DNA from 2 places in the Neobacillus sp. S1227 genome. Region 2 is predicted to be linked to the other one. Evidence: a T-box and tRNA genes for the amino acid it is inferred to sense, from the RefSeq annotation. Region 2 holds a T-box; the other holds one or more tRNA genes.
What was found. The T-box of region 2 lies ahead of leuS (leucine--tRNA ligase). A T-box ahead of a tRNA ligase gene usually reads a tRNA of that ligase, here a tRNA-Leu.
Positions count from the first base shown of each region.

Region 1: it has a tRNA-Leu gene. The T-box ahead of leuS (leucine--tRNA ligase) is inferred to sense a tRNA for this amino acid. The anticodon was not compared.

Region 1 is NZ_AP038276.1:2,969,263-2,977,807, reverse strand. It holds gene ACZ5AE_RS15050 (DUF1904 family protein) at 160-489, shown strand; gene ACZ5AE_RS15045 (SEC-C metal-binding domain-containing protein) at 552-1,715, shown strand; gene ACZ5AE_RS15040 (alpha/beta fold hydrolase) at 1,908-2,735, shown strand; tRNA gene ACZ5AE_RS15035 (tRNA-Ser) at 3,678-3,768, shown strand; tRNA gene ACZ5AE_RS15030 (tRNA-Thr) at 3,780-3,855, shown strand; tRNA gene ACZ5AE_RS15025 (tRNA-Leu) at 3,867-3,951, shown strand; tRNA gene ACZ5AE_RS15020 (tRNA-Asn) at 3,962-4,033, shown strand; gene ACZ5AE_RS15015 (MerR family transcriptional regulator) at 4,158-4,877, opposite strand; gene ACZ5AE_RS15010 (cell wall hydrolase) at 5,260-5,946, opposite strand; rRNA gene ACZ5AE_RS15005 (16S ribosomal RNA) at 6,851-8,400, shown strand.
Region 2 is NZ_AP038276.1:4,645,953-4,654,497, reverse strand. It holds gene ACZ5AE_RS23365 (tetraprenyl-beta-curcumene synthase family protein) at 1-941, shown strand, start outside; gene mnmM (tRNA 5-(aminomethyl)-2-thiouridylate-methyltransferase MnmM) at 970-1,542, opposite strand; gene mnmL (tRNA modification radical SAM protein MnmL/YtqA) at 1,539-2,501, opposite strand; gene ACZ5AE_RS23350 (YtzC family protein) at 2,704-2,985, shown strand; gene ACZ5AE_RS23345 (glycogen biosynthesis protein GlgD) at 2,982-3,152, shown strand; gene ACZ5AE_RS23340 (MDR family MFS transporter) at 3,344-4,531, shown strand; T-box leader at 4,667-4,888, shown strand; gene leuS (leucine--tRNA ligase) at 4,930-7,347, shown strand; gene ACZ5AE_RS23330 (rhodanese-like domain-containing protein) at 7,399-7,704, shown strand; gene ACZ5AE_RS23325 (ferric reductase-like transmembrane domain-containing protein) at 8,416-8,545, opposite strand, start outside.

The sequences.
Region 1 (8,545 bases), 1.7 Mb from region 2:
TTTTTGACTTATCTTATTCGTGAGCGCATGGCAGAGTGAAAGACGGAAGGAGCGTTTAGAAATAATCTGCTAGGTTCATCCAGGATTAATTATGGTAAAATATCGGAAAGATTAGCCCGTTTAATGGAGGCTAGAATATTTATACGGAGGGATTAAAACGTGCCGCAATTAATTTTTAAAGGAGTAAGTGTAGAGCAAGTAAAAAAAATTAGTACACCTTTGGTAAAGGAATTGGCTATGCTCTGCCAGTGTGAAACTGATAATTTCACTTTTGAAATTGTGGATTCGATTTTTGTATATAATGGAGAAGAAGTGATAGGGTTTCCGTTTATTGAAGTAAAATGGTTCGATCGAGGACAAAAAGTTCAAGATGAATTTGCAGCCATTACAACTAAACATATACATAGTCTGGGAATTGAAGATATAGAAATTGCTTTTAGTGTCTTTTCTGAGTCAGATTATTATTTAAATGGTAAAAGTTTTGCGTAATTTTCAATTAGGAACACATTTTTCAAGTCATTATAAAATCACAAACTCAGAAGGAGTATAACATGACATTTTTAGAAAAAATTAAACCACATTTAATTAGTCAAGATATCTTGATTCAGGACATAGTCCTTCATGCACTGCACGATTATCCATTGGTCCCTGAAGAGTGGACAGTAGAATTACTGAAAGAAGCTTTTAAAAACAAGGAAAAGCAATCTTATATTCTCATCTATGTAGATAATCAGACGATTAATGAAGAGGCACTCAAGGTCTTGATTGAAAATATTCCCAGCATGGACAAGTCCAAGGTCCATTTAGCAATAAACCTTCTGTTGAAGCTTGAACCGGAACTTGCTCTTAAATATAGGGAATCCCTGGAAAAATATCTTCCCAAGGATATGTGGTCTATTTATGAACTAACTGCAAATGGGACAGAAGAAGAAGTTTATATGGAATACGGAAAAATATTAAACGATCTTGACCACACAGGCCCATATCAGAACGAATTATACATAAAGGGCAAAATACTAGCGTCCAGCATCGTGAAAAATGGCTGGGTGACAGAAGAGGAAATCGGCATTATTCTTCGCGAGGAGTTGGAAGAACAATGGATTTCCTTTCATGGGATTTTGGCGATTTATATGATTGGCTTGCTAAAGTTAGAAAAATATATACCTATGCTGGCAGGCTTGTTAGGACGTGATGAGGATGTTTTGCTGGAAGAGGTGGCAGCTGCGTTAATTCAGTTTCAATCGGATGATGTAGTGAAGGAAGTTGCACCATATTTATATAGAGAGGATTCGATTATCTTTGCAGCTTCTGTTGTTGAAAATATTAAAACAGACTTCGCCATTCAGGTTTTACGTGAGGCTTATGATGCGGCTGAAGAAATTGGTGATCAAGACATCCTTATTGAAGCCCTATGTCATCACTTTTCTAGAGAGGCACTGCCTGAAATTAGCCGCCATATGAAAAACGAGTATACATCAAACTTAGTTGATATTGAGCAGACGGTTTATAGTTACTATTCTATTTTGGGGGAGCACCATCCTGACCTAGATTTATGGAGAGAAGTCGCTCTTAAAAGAGAAATGGACTATAGAAATACTAAGAGTCAAGGAGCATTAGTTAAACCCGCACCTATTCGGACCGAAACGAAGGTAGGCCGAAACGATCCCTGCCCTTGTGGAAGCGGGAAAAAATATAAAAAATGTTGTGGGAAATAGAATTTTGTAATCACAGATCGCTGAAGAACAGCACGACTGGGAAGAGACCGTTTATATCATTGGAAAGAAGGATGTCTCATAAAATCGAGGCATCCTTCTCTTTTTAATGGAAAAGAAAGGATTATAACTTTTTTTGTCGAATTACTGTGAGAATGTAAAACACCCTGCATTAGAAAAAATGGGAGGTACAGAATGATTACGAAAAAAACACTAATCATAAATGATCAAAAGATTTCCTATATGGATGAAGGTGCCAAAACTGCCCCGCCCGTTTTGCTTATTCACGGCGTTCCAGAATCCAGCATGCTCTGGAAACACGTCATCCCTGAAATTGCTGCATTAGGATTTCGGGCGATTGCACCAGACCTTCCGGGATTTGGACAGAGTGACCGTTTTTCATACGCGTCTACTTGGGAAAACTATGTTACTTTTATCAATGATTTCATGGAAGCACTAGAATTAGAAAAAATCCATCTTGCTGTCCATGACTGGGGTGGAATGATCGGTTTAAGATGGGCGTGTGACAATCCGGATAAAGTGGAAAGCTTGATTATTACTGATACAGTTTTGCTGCCTGGATATACGTGGCATCCACTTGCCCAAAAATGGAGAACGCCTGGTTATGGTGAAAAAGTAATGGAAGCAATGGCGAATAAGGAATCATGGATGGCAGGAATGAAAAAGGAGATTCCGTCTGTAGAAGAGGAGATATTGGAAGACTTCTTTGCGATTTTTGAAGCGGCTGAGAAAAGGAACGTAATTTTAGAATTATATCGCTCTGCCAATCAACAACTAACAGAACCATATCTGAATCTTTCTGCTATAAGAACGCCAGTTACGATTCTTTGGGGTGAAAATGATCCATACATTTCAACTGATTTTGCTTATCAAACCCGTGACCAGCAATTCCCGCACGCAGCAGTACATATCATTCCAGAAACGGGGCATTTTATTCATGTTCAGTCTCCCGAAAAGGTCATTCCGCTTGTAAAAGAACATTTTTTATCGATTTTAAAATAATTTTACGGAATTTCGTTTTAGGGGAGTCATGAGGGAAGCCCGGGTGAATCTTTTTGGAAAATTGTCCTTATGAAAGGGCTAAGAGGACAAACCGCGTGTTTTTGAGAAATGTCCTCATGAAGACGGCCATGAGGACAAACCGCGTGAATCTTACTGAAGAAGCGTCCTCATGAAAAGGCTATGAGGACAATATGGGTGATTTTAGCTGGAGAAATGTCCTCATGAAGAGCTCCATGAAGACAGCTCAAGTGAATCTTACTAGAAAAGTGCCCTCATGAAAGGTCCACGAGGACAACATAGGTGATTTTAGCTGGAGAAATGTCCTTATGAAGAGGTCCATGAGGACAACACGAGTGAAATCTACTGGAAAAGTGTCCTCATGAAAGGGCTATGAGGACACCCTGAGTAAATTTTGCTGGAGAAGTGTCCTCATGAAAGGCCCATGAGGACAACATAGGTGATTTTTGCTCGAGATATGTCCTCATGAAGAGGGCGATGAGGACAACTCGAGGGAATCTTACTGGAGGAGTATCCTCATGAAAGGTCCATGAGGACAACATAGGTGATTTTAGCTCGAGATATGTCCTCATGAAGAGGGCGATGAGGACAACTCGAGGGAATCTTACTGGAGAAGTGTCCTCATGAAAGGCCCATGAGGATAACATAGGTGATTTTAGCTCGAGATATGTCCTCATGAAGAGGGCGATGAGGACAACTCGAGGGAATCTTACTGGAGAAGTGTCCTCATGAAAGGCCCATGAGGATAAGCAAATGAATTTTACTAGAAAAGTCTCCTCAAGAAAGGTCCACGGGGACACCCAGAATGAATCTTACTGGAGAAATGTCTTCATAGCAGGGTAGCAAGTTGTTTTTGTTTACCAAAATTTACAGATAGATTCCAATTTTAAAAGATGATATATTTGTTTTGTAAGTTATTACTACAGAGAAGTACTCAAGAGGCTGAAGAGGCGCCCCTGCTAAGGGTGTAGGTCGGGTAACCGGCGCGAGGGTTCAAATCCCTTCTTCTCTGCCATTAAAAAATATGCCGGTTTAGCTCAATTGGTAGAGCAACTGACTTGTAATCAGTAGGTTGGGGGTTCAAGTCCTCTAGCCGGCACCATTCAAAATATTGCGGGTGTGGCGGAATTGGCAGACGCACCAGACTTAGGATCTGGCGCCTTCGGGCGTGGGGGTTCGACTCCCTTCACCCGCACCAGAAAGATTATTCCGCAGTAGCTCAGTGGTAGAGCTATCGGCTGTTAACCGATCGGTCGTAGGTTCGAATCCTACCTGCGGAGTCATAGTCCAACAAGGACACTAAGAAAGGGTCAGGGCGGGAACGCAGCAGCCATAATTAGTGAAATTGTGTGGGCTATTACATACGGACATAATTTAAAAAGCTAAACCCGCCATCAGTTGGGTTTAGCTTTTTTTGAATGTGAACCAATTCCACCATTTCTTATGATTGGCAGCCGCAATTTGCAATTTCGTTTCTTCTTTTATGCCTCTAATTCGTTCAGCTTCTAGTTGGTCTAACCGTTCTACATGCTTTAATATTTGATTAATTTTTTCTTCTTGAAAAGCTTCCCGTACAGCCTTTTCCTTCAAAAGCTTAATTAAATCCAAGTTTATTTGCTCTAAATGTTCAATTTTTTCCAATAATTCTTCATGATTGCAATTGTGCTCCACAACTTGGTTACTAGTATAATGAAGGGAGGCTGTTTCGGTACTAGTTTCCAAGATTTTTTCTTCAGAAACTTCTTTTTGTTCAATTCGTTCCATTAATTCTTCATGGTTACAATTGTGCACGACAACTTCTTCATTGTTACAATTGTTCTCGACAACTTGGTCGTTAGTATTCTGTACGGGTTCAATTTCCGTAGTAGAGTCTGTGCTATTTTCTTCAGAAGCCCATTTCAATACCGCCTCAGCAGACTGTTCCATCGTCATACCCTCTTGCTTACTGCATTCCATTAATTTGCGGAATGAATGAACATCCTTTTCAAAATAGACTCTATGCCCTCGATTGTTCCGGTGAACACGGTACCCATGACCTTCGAGGAGTGCGGCGTACTTCCTTAATGTACTGGCATCTATTCCAAGCTTTTTTTGTACATCACTAGGTGAATACATTTCCGTCATTCATTTCACCTCTATTAAACATAATAAAAAAGTAAATGGTGAAAATAATACTGTAATAGCCCGATGTTATTTTATAAATAGGTTAAAAGCGATTGAAATAAGCCAACCTAGCGCAAGAAAAACTGATAGATATGTACCTAATCCAACTAAAATCTCTGCCATGATTCCTACTCCTTTAATTCGGGCTTTGGTTTCAATTCTCTTCAATGTCATTATAGCAGGCAAATTTTTAAAATTTGTCGAAAATAGGGAGGTTAATCAATTTGTAAAAAGACTGTTAACTTCCCTTAATAAATGGCGGGGATAGAAAAGGTATTATGATGTGAAAAATCCACCAAAAAGAGTTTACCGATTAGGTGGATTCACGACTAACAATTTTATATTATTTGGCGAATACATGATGTCCAATTGTCATGACGACTGGACGTGTACGAATCCAATTATCTGTGGCAATGGCAGGGTTATAAAAATAAATGCAATCATTTAACCGATCTTTTCTTGTCAATGCCTCTTCTACTGCACGTATGGAATCATCTGAAGCAGGCTTCCTAATCTCGCCATTTTGAACAGGTGAAAAGGCATAGGCATGTCCAACTACTTGATTAATAACGCCTGTCACCGTTTTCGGAAAACGTGGTGATTCCACGCGATTTAATACAACGGTCGCAACGGCTACTTTTCCTTGATAGGGTTCACCTTTTGCTTCAGCCTCTACTAATCTGGCAAATAAGTCTTTTTCATTATTTGAAATGGAAATAGCTGGTGATGCCGGTACTTTCTCAGGCAATTGCTTAGAGATTTCCATCTCGGGTTTTGTGGAGTGAAGGGCTATTTCTTTTGTCTTCTCTGGCTTTTGCATGATCTCTTCTGTATTTATTTGATTGTAATTGCTAGTATTGTCTTGCTGATCATTCTCGGTAATACCACCATATTTTTGCTCAAGGCTTACAGGTATATTTTCTGTTACAGCGCGATCATCGGTAATAGCCTCTGCACTTTTACTTATTCCTATGAAAGAACTTGTAGCTACACAAGCTACAATTAATGTTTTTATATATGTTTTTTTCATGTGTGCTACCTCCTGAATTTTTGCTTTATATTACTCTATCATTGGATGGTATTTAATTTACAGAACGATAGCATTACATTTCTTTTTAGTTTGATGAACAAAATTTCGGAAAACAATCAATTATGACATGAAACCAATATTCCCGTCATAAACAATCCAATAATACGAAAGGGAGGAATATATATCCAAAAACTTGTGTTGTCAGTTGGAAGGGATGAATTATCCACCAATTGTATGGCTTATAATTTGGTAAAATCGTAAATTATAAATCTGATAGGTGTAGGAAAAGAGGAACATCCAGATAATAAGTATAATAGAAACTTGTACTTCCGCATCAACAAGGTCAGCAACATCGTTTTGATGACAAGAACAGAGAAATCAATGGTACTTTCTTTCTTATATATTGCAAGAGGTTCTTTGGGATTAAAATACCAGTAGATATTTTATTTAAAAGAAGATATATTTAATTCCTGTCGCTAAACATGAATAACGGCAGTATCTGCGAGTAACATTAATAAATCCGGAGAAAAATTATACCGAAATAATAATGAATGTGTTATTATATAAAAGTCGCTTTTGAAATTTTGTGTCTCAATCAGAAATGGAAAAAATTGATGATTGATAGATGAATAGAAATGGGATATCATATTCTTTGTCACTTCTTAGAAGTTGACAATGAGGATAGTTCTTTGAAAACTAAACAAACAAAAACGTCAACAAACAATAATAATCATGTTTCTTCTATATAAATAGAAAACATGAGCCAACGTAACATTTTTGAGCTGATCAACTCAACTTTCCCCCGTATTAACGCGCAGTAATATCCTTCGGATAAACTGCCCGTAAATACCCGGAAAATTCGACTAACCATCGCGGGAAAAACATCCGCGACGGAAGTCTCATTTTTTTGGAGAGTTTGATCCTGGCTCAGGACGAACGCTGGCGGCGTGCCTAATACATGCAAGTCGAGCGAATCACTGGGAGCTTGCTCCTGGTGGTTAGCGGCGGACGGGTGAGTAACACGTGGGCAACCTGCCTGTAAGACTGGGATAACTTCGGGAAACCGGAGCTAATACCGGATAATTTCTTCCCTCGCATGAGGGAAGGTTGAAAGTCGGTTTCGGCTGACACTTACAGATGGGCCCGCGGCGCATTAGCTAGTTGGTGAGGTAACGGCTCACCAAGGCGACGATGCGTAGCCGACCTGAGAGGGTGATCGGCCACACTGGGACTGAGACACGGCCCAGACTCCTACGGGAGGCAGCAGTAGGGAATCTTCCACAATGGACGAAAGTCTGATGGAGCAACGCCGCGTGAGCGATGAAGGCCTTCGGGTCGTAAAGCTCTGTTGTCAGGGAAGAACAAGTATCGGAGTAACTGCCGGTACCTTGACGGTACCTGACCAGAAAGCCACGGCTAACTACGTGCCAGCAGCCGCGGTAATACGTAGGTGGCAAGCGTTGTCCGGAATTATTGGGCGTAAAGCGCGCGCAGGCGGTCCTTTAAGTCTGATGTGAAAGCCCACGGCTCAACCGTGGAGGGTCATTGGAAACTGGGGGACTTGAGTGCAGAAGAGGAAAGCGGAATTCCACGTGTAGCGGTGAAATGCGTAGAGATGTGGAGGAACACCAGTGGCGAAGGCGGCTTTCTGGTCTGTAACTGACGCTGAGGCGCGAAAGCGTGGGGAGCAAACAGGATTAGATACCCTGGTAGTCCACGCCGTAAACGATGAGTGCTAAGTGTTAGAGGGTTTCCGCCCTTTAGTGCTGCAGCTAACGCATTAAGCACTCCGCCTGGGGAGTACGGCCGCAAGGCTGAAACTCAAAGGAATTGACGGGGGCCCGCACAAGCGGTGGAGCATGTGGTTTAATTCGAAGCAACGCGAAGAACCTTACCAGGTCTTGACATCCTCTGACACTCCTAGAGATAGGAATTTCCCCTTCGGGGGACAGAGTGACAGGTGGTGCATGGTTGTCGTCAGCTCGTGTCGTGAGATGTTGGGTTAAGTCCCGCAACGAGCGCAACCCTTGATCTTAGTTGCCAGCATTCAGTTGGGCACTCTAAGGTGACTGCCGGTGACAAACCGGAGGAAGGTGGGGATGACGTCAAATCATCATGCCCCTTATGACCTGGGCTACACACGTGCTACAATGGATGGTACAAAGGGCAGCGAAGCCGCGAGGTGGAGCCAATCCCATAAAACCATTCTCAGTTCGGATTGCAGGCTGCAACTCGCCTGCATGAAGCCGGAATCGCTAGTAATCGCGGATCAGCATGCCGCGGTGAATACGTTCCCGGGCCTTGTACACACCGCCCGTCACACCACGAGAGTTTGTAACACCCGAAGTCGGTGGGGTAACCGTAAGGAGCCAGCCGCCTAAGGTGGGACAGATGATTGGGGTGAAGTCGTAACAAGGTAGCCGTATCGGAAGGTGCGGCTGGATCACCTCCTTTCTAAGGATATAAGCTGGACCTATGAGCCAGACAATACATGTTTGTTTGATTGTTTCTTGTTTGTTTAGTTTTGAGGGAATTATCTCTCAGAACTTTCGTTCTTTGAAAACTAGATAATCGTATAGAAGAAGTAACCAAGTAAGAA
Region 2 (8,545 bases):
CATTTCATTGTGAAGGCGGCGCCATAATGGCTTTGACTGCAAATGAGCACTATAAACAAGCGGTCAAGTTTATCGTCGCATATCAAACAATCAGCGATTACTTAGACAATCTTTGTGACCGGAGCACATCGCTTGATCCAAATGATTTTGCGGCTCTTCATGAATCGATGTCGGATTCCCTTGTATTACATGCGGATCGGAAAAACTATTACCGCCTCCGCGACGACCAGGATGACGGCGGTTATTTAAATGATTTGTCGGAGACATGCCGCAGTGTTTTAAGGGAATTGCAGCATTATGAATTTATAAAGAAATATATGCTTGAACTTTGTGAATACTATTGTGATTTGCAAATTCACAAGCATGTAAAAAAGGAAGAACGGGTGCCCAGGCTTGAGAATTGGTTTCAACGCCATCAAAGCCACTTGCCGAAAATGGAGTGGTACGAGTTTTCAGCCTGCTCAGGTTCGACATTAGGGATATTTTGTCTAGTATCCTACGCGATGCGGGATGATTTTACAGCCAGCGATGCTAAAAATATCCGCAATGGCTATTTTCCGTATATACAAGGCCTCCATATTCTTTTGGATTATTTTATTGATCAAGAGGAGGATATGGCTGGCGGCGACCTAAATTTCTGTTTTTATTACGAAAACCAGGAGACACTTTTTAATCGTTTAAAGCATTTTGTTGTGGAAGCGGACAAGCATACCGAGTTTCTTCCTCACAAAGGATTTCATCAGCTTATTAATCGCGGCTTACTTGGCATCTATTTATCCGATTCGAAGGTCCGCAGGCAAAAGGCTGTCAGGAAGCTTGCCAAAAAAGTCATCAAAGCAGGTGGCTGGACTAGCTATTTCTTTTATTTTAATGGACTAATGTACCGTTCTTTGCAAAAAGCGTTGCCATCATTTGTGACTCGGCTGCTTTTGAAAATGTAATAACAAAAAAACCAGGCACAGGCCTGGTTTATTTTTTTTCAATCGCCACAATAAATGGAGGATTGTTTTTTTGATTGATGAATTGATATTGAAGGACATGGGCTAAATTTTGGTCCAGGCTGCGGCAGTATTCTAAAAGGGCATCGCGCTCAATCGCGCCTCCTTCATGACCATGGTAAATAACAACAACGATGATTCCTTCAGGAGCCATCAATTCAAGCAATTGTTCAATTGCAGTGATGGTTGTCTCAGGCTGAGTGACAATCGTTTTGTCGCTGCCAGGTAAATAGCCAAGGTTAAAAACGGCACCCGTAATCTTACCGTGATAAGCCGCTGATATAAGCTCGGCGGTTTTTTCATGACCAGCGTGAAAAAGAGAGGCCCTTTCTGACAGCCCATGTTGTTTAAGACGTTCTTGAGCAGCCTGTACTGCTTGTTCCTGAATATCAAAACCAAAAACATGGCCGCTTTCTCCAACCAGGTCAGCGAGAAATACAGTATCATGCCCATTCCCTAATGTGGCATCCACAACTATATCACCTGGGCTAACCGCTTTTTGAAGTAGCTTTCTGGCATAGGGAAGAATTCTTTCCAGTTTCATCGGTCAACAAACTCCTCTTGAAAAAACTTACCTTGCCAACTGTCCCGTCTTTTTAATTCTGCATCAATACTGTTTAAGACTTCCCACTTATTAACGCTCCACATCGGTCCAACCATTAAATTAATCGGTCCATCACCGGTAATTCGGTGAACAATCATTTCCGGCGGTAAAATTTCCAATTGGTCACATACTAAGTTTACATAGTCTTCCTTTGATAAAAATTCGAGCATTCCTTTTTCGTATTGCTTTATCATTGGTGTTCCTTTTAACAGATGCAGAAGGTGGATCTTAATTCCCTGCACATCCAGCTTCGCGGCTTCACGCGCAGTTTCCATCATCATATCATAGGTTTCAAGCGGGAGTCCGTTAATAATATGGGTGCAAATATTAATACCGTGCTTTCTTAATTTCATCACACCATCGACATAACACTGAAAATCATGGGCACGATTGATTAGCCCAGCAGTTCGTTCATGAACTGTTTGCAGTCCAAGCTCAACCCATAGATATGTTCTTTCATTTAGTTCGGCCAAATATTCCACAACATCATCAGGAAGGCAATCAGGCCGGGTGGCAATCGACAAACCTACCACTCCTTCCTGCTTAAGGACAGTTTCGTATTTTTCACGAAGGACCTCGACGGGAGCATGGGTGTTGGTGAATGCTTGGAAATAGGCCATATATTTGCCGTCTTTCCATTTCGTGTGCATTTTTGTTTTTATATCGTTGAATTGTTTCTCCAAGCTTTCGATCCGGTTTCCGGCAAAATCGCCAGATCCTGCGGCACTGCAAAACGTACAGCCGCCATGGGCAACAGTACCGTCACGATTCGGGCAGTCAAAGCCACCGTCTAAGGCTACTTTAAACACCTTATGACCAAATTGCTGACGCAGGTGGTAATTCCATGTATGGTAACGCTTATCATCAATTGCATATGGAAAAGGTTTTGTCTGAAACATTCAGGAAAAACTCCTTTATTATTAATTGCATAAATTCAATTTTATCATGAAGGAATTCCTTATCCAACAGTATTTATCACTGCCAGGATTTATCAATTCAATCGTGTAATAGGAAAAAGAATGGGGAACAAAATAAGAAATGAAGCTGTGTGCTTCAATTGAATGATTTTAGGTCGGGCCATATCAAGAAGGGGGTTCTTACATGGCTACTCGCGAATCAATGGAAAACCTAACGCAGCAGGTGGAGGATTGTCTTCGCTTCGCCGAGCAGCAGTATAAGCAAAGCGGTCTTCAAGAGCATTACAATGATAATGATTATACCACGGCGCTGCAAAATCTTGAGCAGACGTATCAGGATATCTGCACGATGGCTCATAGCGCTAATGGGCAACAGCGGGAACAGCTGCACAGAATGAGACTGCAGGTTCAGCAGCTGCAAAATAGTTTGATTTTACAAGGGACCCGAGGAGGAGAACAGTTTTGAAAAAACGTTCAAAACAGCAAAACCCTGAACAAAAAACGCGGAATGGAATTAATAATCAGGACATTGAGTTTGGACAAGATGCAGACATCATTAAACAAGCTAAAAAGAAGTATGAACAAACGGGCGGCCAACCTGTAAAATCGAAATTCCACCAGGAAAAAAGTTAATCTTATTTCTAATAAAATCTCTCAACGTTTTGTTGAGGGATTTTTTCCATTTACAAAACCCTCAACGAATCAGATTTTTCATAATCTCTTCCATGCGAAAAATGGTAATCAAAAATGATTGCGCTTCTTCTGAAAAAGGGCTAAAATTACCAAGGATATTTTAAATATTTTTTATCAAAGGAGCGTTTTTCATGCCACGTGCCTTATGGCTTTTAATCATTGGGATGGCAGTGAATGTAATAGGCTCTTCTTTTTTATGGCCTTTAAATACAATTTATATTCACGATTATTTAGGTAAGTCCCTTTCGGTTGCAGGAATCGTCCTGATGTTAAATGCAGGCGCCACCGTAATTGGAAATTTGTTTGGTGGAAATTTATATGATAAATTAGGCGGCTACAAATCGATTCTTTTGGGAATCGGAATTTCACTTCTAGCCTTGGTGGCACTAACCATCTGGCATAGCTGGCCATACTACGTTGTCTTTTTAACTATTGTTGGATTTGGAACAGGCATTATTTTTCCTTCTATGTATGCTATGGCAGGTTTGGTTTGGAGAGAGGGCGGACGAAAATCGTTTAATGCGCTTTATGTTGCTCAAAACCTCGGGGTTGCTGTCGGTACTGCTCTAGGTGGGATTGTTGCCGATTATTCTTTTCAACTTATCTTCCTGGCAAATACCGTTATGTATGTAATATTTTTGCTGATTGCCTTATTCGGCTATAAAGGAATGGTGATTGACAGAGCCAAGCGAGAAACAAACATCAAAACTGCTCCAACCGAAAATAGCAAAGCTAATCTGCAAGCTTTACTTATAATTAGTGCGGGATATTTACTATGCTGGGTTGCATATGTCCAGTGGACCACAACAATTGCTTCCTATACGCAGGAAATCAACATTTCCCTCACACAATATAGCTTGTTATGGACAATAAACGGGGCATTAATTGTATTGGGGCAGCCTGTTTTAAATGGTATTTTAAAACATCTAACTGCATCACTTAAAGTACAAATCCTGATCGGAATTACTATTTTTATCGTTTCTTTTATAGTAGCTGGAAATGCGGGGGCATTCACCGGGTTTCTGACTGCGATGATTATATTAACAATTGGGGAAATGTTCGTCTGGCCGGCAGTGCCAACCTTGGCGTTCGCTTTGGCTCCTAAGGGCCGGGAAGGATTTTATCAAGGTATTGTGAACAGCACGGCGACCGGCGGGAGAATGATTGGCCCGCTCCTTGGCGGCATCATTGTCGATTTGTACAGCATGTCTGCTTTATTCACAATCTTAATCGGATTATTTTTCATTGCAATCATTACAACGCTGGTATATGACCGCCATTTGAAAGCTCGAGAACAGGTAACGGCAAAAGCTCTATAATTACTATCCTCAACCACAGCCGATTGACTGTGGTTTTAATGTTTAAAATAAGGTTTCCCTGTCAACCATGAAAATAGGCTCAAGTTTACTTGCATACTGTTAGAAAATTTAATACAATTACGTTATGTTTATATTGTAATAACAGTGATCAGGAGTAGTAGTGATTTTAGACCCGAAGAATAGAGAGTTGACGGCAGGTGCAAGTCAACCGGGAGGATCATGAACTCGCCTGGGAGTTGCAGGCATGAACAAAAAGTAATGTTTGCCGTATTCCGCGTTAAGGATTAATGAAGCGAGTGCATGGCACTAATGTGGGTGGTACCGCGGGAAGATACATACAATCCTCTCGTCCCTGTTGGGGATGAGAGTTTTTTTATTTTTTAAGGAGGATTACTGATATGAGTTTCGATCATCAACAAATCGAAAAGAAATGGCAAAAGAAGTGGGAAGAAGAAAAAACATTTAAAACAAGCGAAGATCCGGGCAAACGGAAATTCTACGCTTTAGATATGTTCCCGTATCCTTCAGGGGCAGGACTGCATGTGGGGCACCCTGAAGGATATACTGCAACAGATATTCTTTCGCGTCTGAAGCGGATGCAGGGTTACAATGTGCTTCACCCAATGGGCTGGGATGCATTCGGGCTGCCTGCTGAGCAATACGCTCTAGATACAGGCAATGACCCGGCTGAATTTACCGCGAAAAACATTGACACATTCCGCAGACAAATTAAGTCGCTTGGTTTCTCATACGACTGGGACCGTGAAGTCAACACAACAGACCCTGAGTATTATAAATGGACACAATGGATTTTCTTAAAGCTATGGGAAAAAGGCCTTGCCTATGTTGATGAAGTACCGGTCAACTGGTGTCCAGCGCTTGGAACGGTTTTAGCTAACGAAGAAGTGATTGATGGAAAAAGTGAACGCGGCGGGCATCCGGTTGAACGCCGTCCAATGAGACAGTGGATTTTAAAAATTACAGCCTATGCCGATCGTCTCCTTGAAGATCTTGAAGAACTAGACTGGCCGGAAAGCTTAAAAGAAATGCAACGAAACTGGATTGGCCGTTCCGAGGGTGCGGAAGTGACTTTCCAAATCGATGGACACAATGAAACCTTTACTGTATTTACGACCCGCCCTGATACACTATTTGGTGCCACATATGCTGTGCTTGCCCCTGAGCATCCTTTGGTAGATGAAATTACAACAGCGGAGCAGCGGGCTACAGTTGACGCTTATTTAGATAAAGTAAAATCAAAAAGCGACCTAGAACGTACGGACCTTGCAAAGGAAAAGACTGGGGTATTCACTGGAGCCTATGCCATTAATCCTACTAATGGTGAGAAAATGCCAATCTGGATTGCCGACTATGTATTAGTCAGCTATGGTACTGGAGCAATTATGGCCGTTCCTGCTCACGACGAGCGCGACTATGAATTTGCGAAAAAATTCGAGCTGACAATTAAAGAGGTTGTTGCAGGTGGCGATGTTGAAAAAGAAGCATATACAGGAGATGGCGAACACGTTAATTCCGACTTCTTGAATGGTTTGAACAAAGCAGATGCGATTAATAAAATGATTTCTTGGCTTGAAGATAAAGGCATTGGCACGAAAAAGGTTACCTTCCGTCTTCGCGACTGGTTGTTTAGCCGTCAGCGTTATTGGGGTGAACCAATTCCAATTATCCAATGGGAAGACGGCACCATGACAGCCGTACCTGAAGAGGAACTGCCATTAATGCTGCCAAAAACAACCGAGATCAGACCGTCCGGAACAGGTGAATCACCGCTTGCCAATATTGAGGATTGGGTAAATGTAGTTGACCCTGTCACAGGCAAAAAGGGCCGCCGTGAAACCAACACCATGCCGCAATGGGCTGGAAGCTGCTGGTACTTCTTGCGCTATATCGATCCAAACAATAAGGAAGCATTAGCTTCACCGGAAAAATTAAAGCGATGGCTTCCAGTTGACATTTATGTTGGCGGTGCTGAGCATGCCGTGCTTCACTTGCTGTATGCCCGCTTTTGGCATAAATTCTTGTATGATATCGGTGTAGTACCAACAAAAGAGCCGTTCCAAAAGTTGTTTAACCAAGGAATGATTCTTGGCGAAAACAATGAAAAAATGAGTAAATCAAAAGGCAACGTCGTCAATCCGGACGATATCGTGAATACTCACGGTGCAGATACGCTTCGCCTATACGAAATGTTCATGGGACCGCTTGATGCTTCAATCGCTTGGTCTACAAATGGCTTGGATGGTTCCAGACGATTCCTAGACCGGATCTGGCGTTTGCTGGTGGAGGAAAACGGTGAATTGAATCCAAAAATTCAGCCTAACGAAGAAGCTTCCAATCTGGAAAAAGTCTACCATCAAACTGTCAAGAAAGTGACTGAAGATTACGAAGGAATGCGCTTCAATACTGCCATTTCTCAGATGATGGTATTCATTAATGAAGCTTATAAAGCAACTGTTCTTCCAAAGCATTTCATCGAAGGCTTCGTTAAGCTTCTTTCACCGGTGGCACCGCATATTGCTGAGGAGCTTTGGGAAAAATTAGGCCATTCTGATACAATTTCCTATGAAGCTTGGCCTGCATATGATGAAGCGAAGCTAGTGGATAACGAAGTTGAAATTGTGATTCAGGTCAACGGCAAAGTAAAAGCGAAGCTATTGGTTCCGACCGATGCAAGCAAAGAAGCACTTGAAGGAATTGCAATGGATGATGACCGAGTTAAGGAACAAATCGAAGGGAAAACTGTTCGCAAAGTGATTACTGTTCCAGGAAAACTTGTAAACATTGTCGCTAACTAATATTATAGGAGGCTGTCCTTGGGGCAGCCTCTTTTGAAGGGAATGGATAAAATGGAAGAAATCAAAACCATTACAACTGAAGAATTAAAAAAGAAGCTTGAAGCAGGAGAAAAGCCTGAAATGGTCGATGTCAGGGAAGATCATGAGGTGGCGATGGGCATGATTCCAGGAGCCAAGCATATCAAAATGAGCGATATCCCGGCACATCTTGATTATTTTGACAAAGACAAAGAATATATTTTCATCTGCCGATCCAGCGGCCGCAGCGGAAATGTCTGCCATTACCTGCAGGAGCAAGGTTACAAGGTCCGCAACATGGTGGGCGGTATGCTTGAGTGGACTGGTGAAACAGAATAACTGATTCCAATTTTAACAAGTTTACTTGTGAGGTGCAAAACGGTAAATCACAACCCTAACCACATAGCAAATCACATAACCTTTCACAACACAAATCACAGTATATTGCACAGTCCATAAGGTTTTGAGATGAAAATATCTCTAAGCCTTTTTTCAAATTTTCTTTGTCTGACTAAAGCAACCGCAAGTTGTATAAGTTCATCAGACACTAAAGAGAGTTTGATAAGCGGAGAAAATTCCCTTATTTAGTAAATAAGATTAAGAATAACTTAAATAGGCGAAGAAATTTCCCCTATTAACTCAAAAAACTTCAATATTGGGGATTTTGCTTTGTTTAAGCGAAGAACCTTCCCTTATTTACGTTGGAATGAGTCCTATTCTCCATTTAGCGGAAAAATCTTCGCTTATTTTATTATCACTAGTTACTCAATTAAGGATAAGACTTCTAAAGTTTCAAAAAAATCAAGTGAACCCCATTTAGATGCATTGAGGGTAGTTTAAAATTCACACACCCTCTAATAATTATTTTATACCCTGTGATTTACTATGTGAATTAGAAAATGATAATCAATTAAAACTCTCTAAAATGGTGATAAATCAATAAAAATCGCACTGTGAATCATATTGTGAATTTAAGTGTGTTTTGCCGTGTGGTTTAAAATGATTGCACCTCTAAAGTAAACCCGTTATTCCAATTCGGAATTGTTTTTTTTATAAGTTTGATGCACCCAATTCCTTATCACCCTTTAATAGCAATATCCCAAAAACCATAAATGGAAGAAGGTTTATAGCTGCTACAATAACCCCTTGAAAATCTGAACCCATCATAAGTCCATGTATG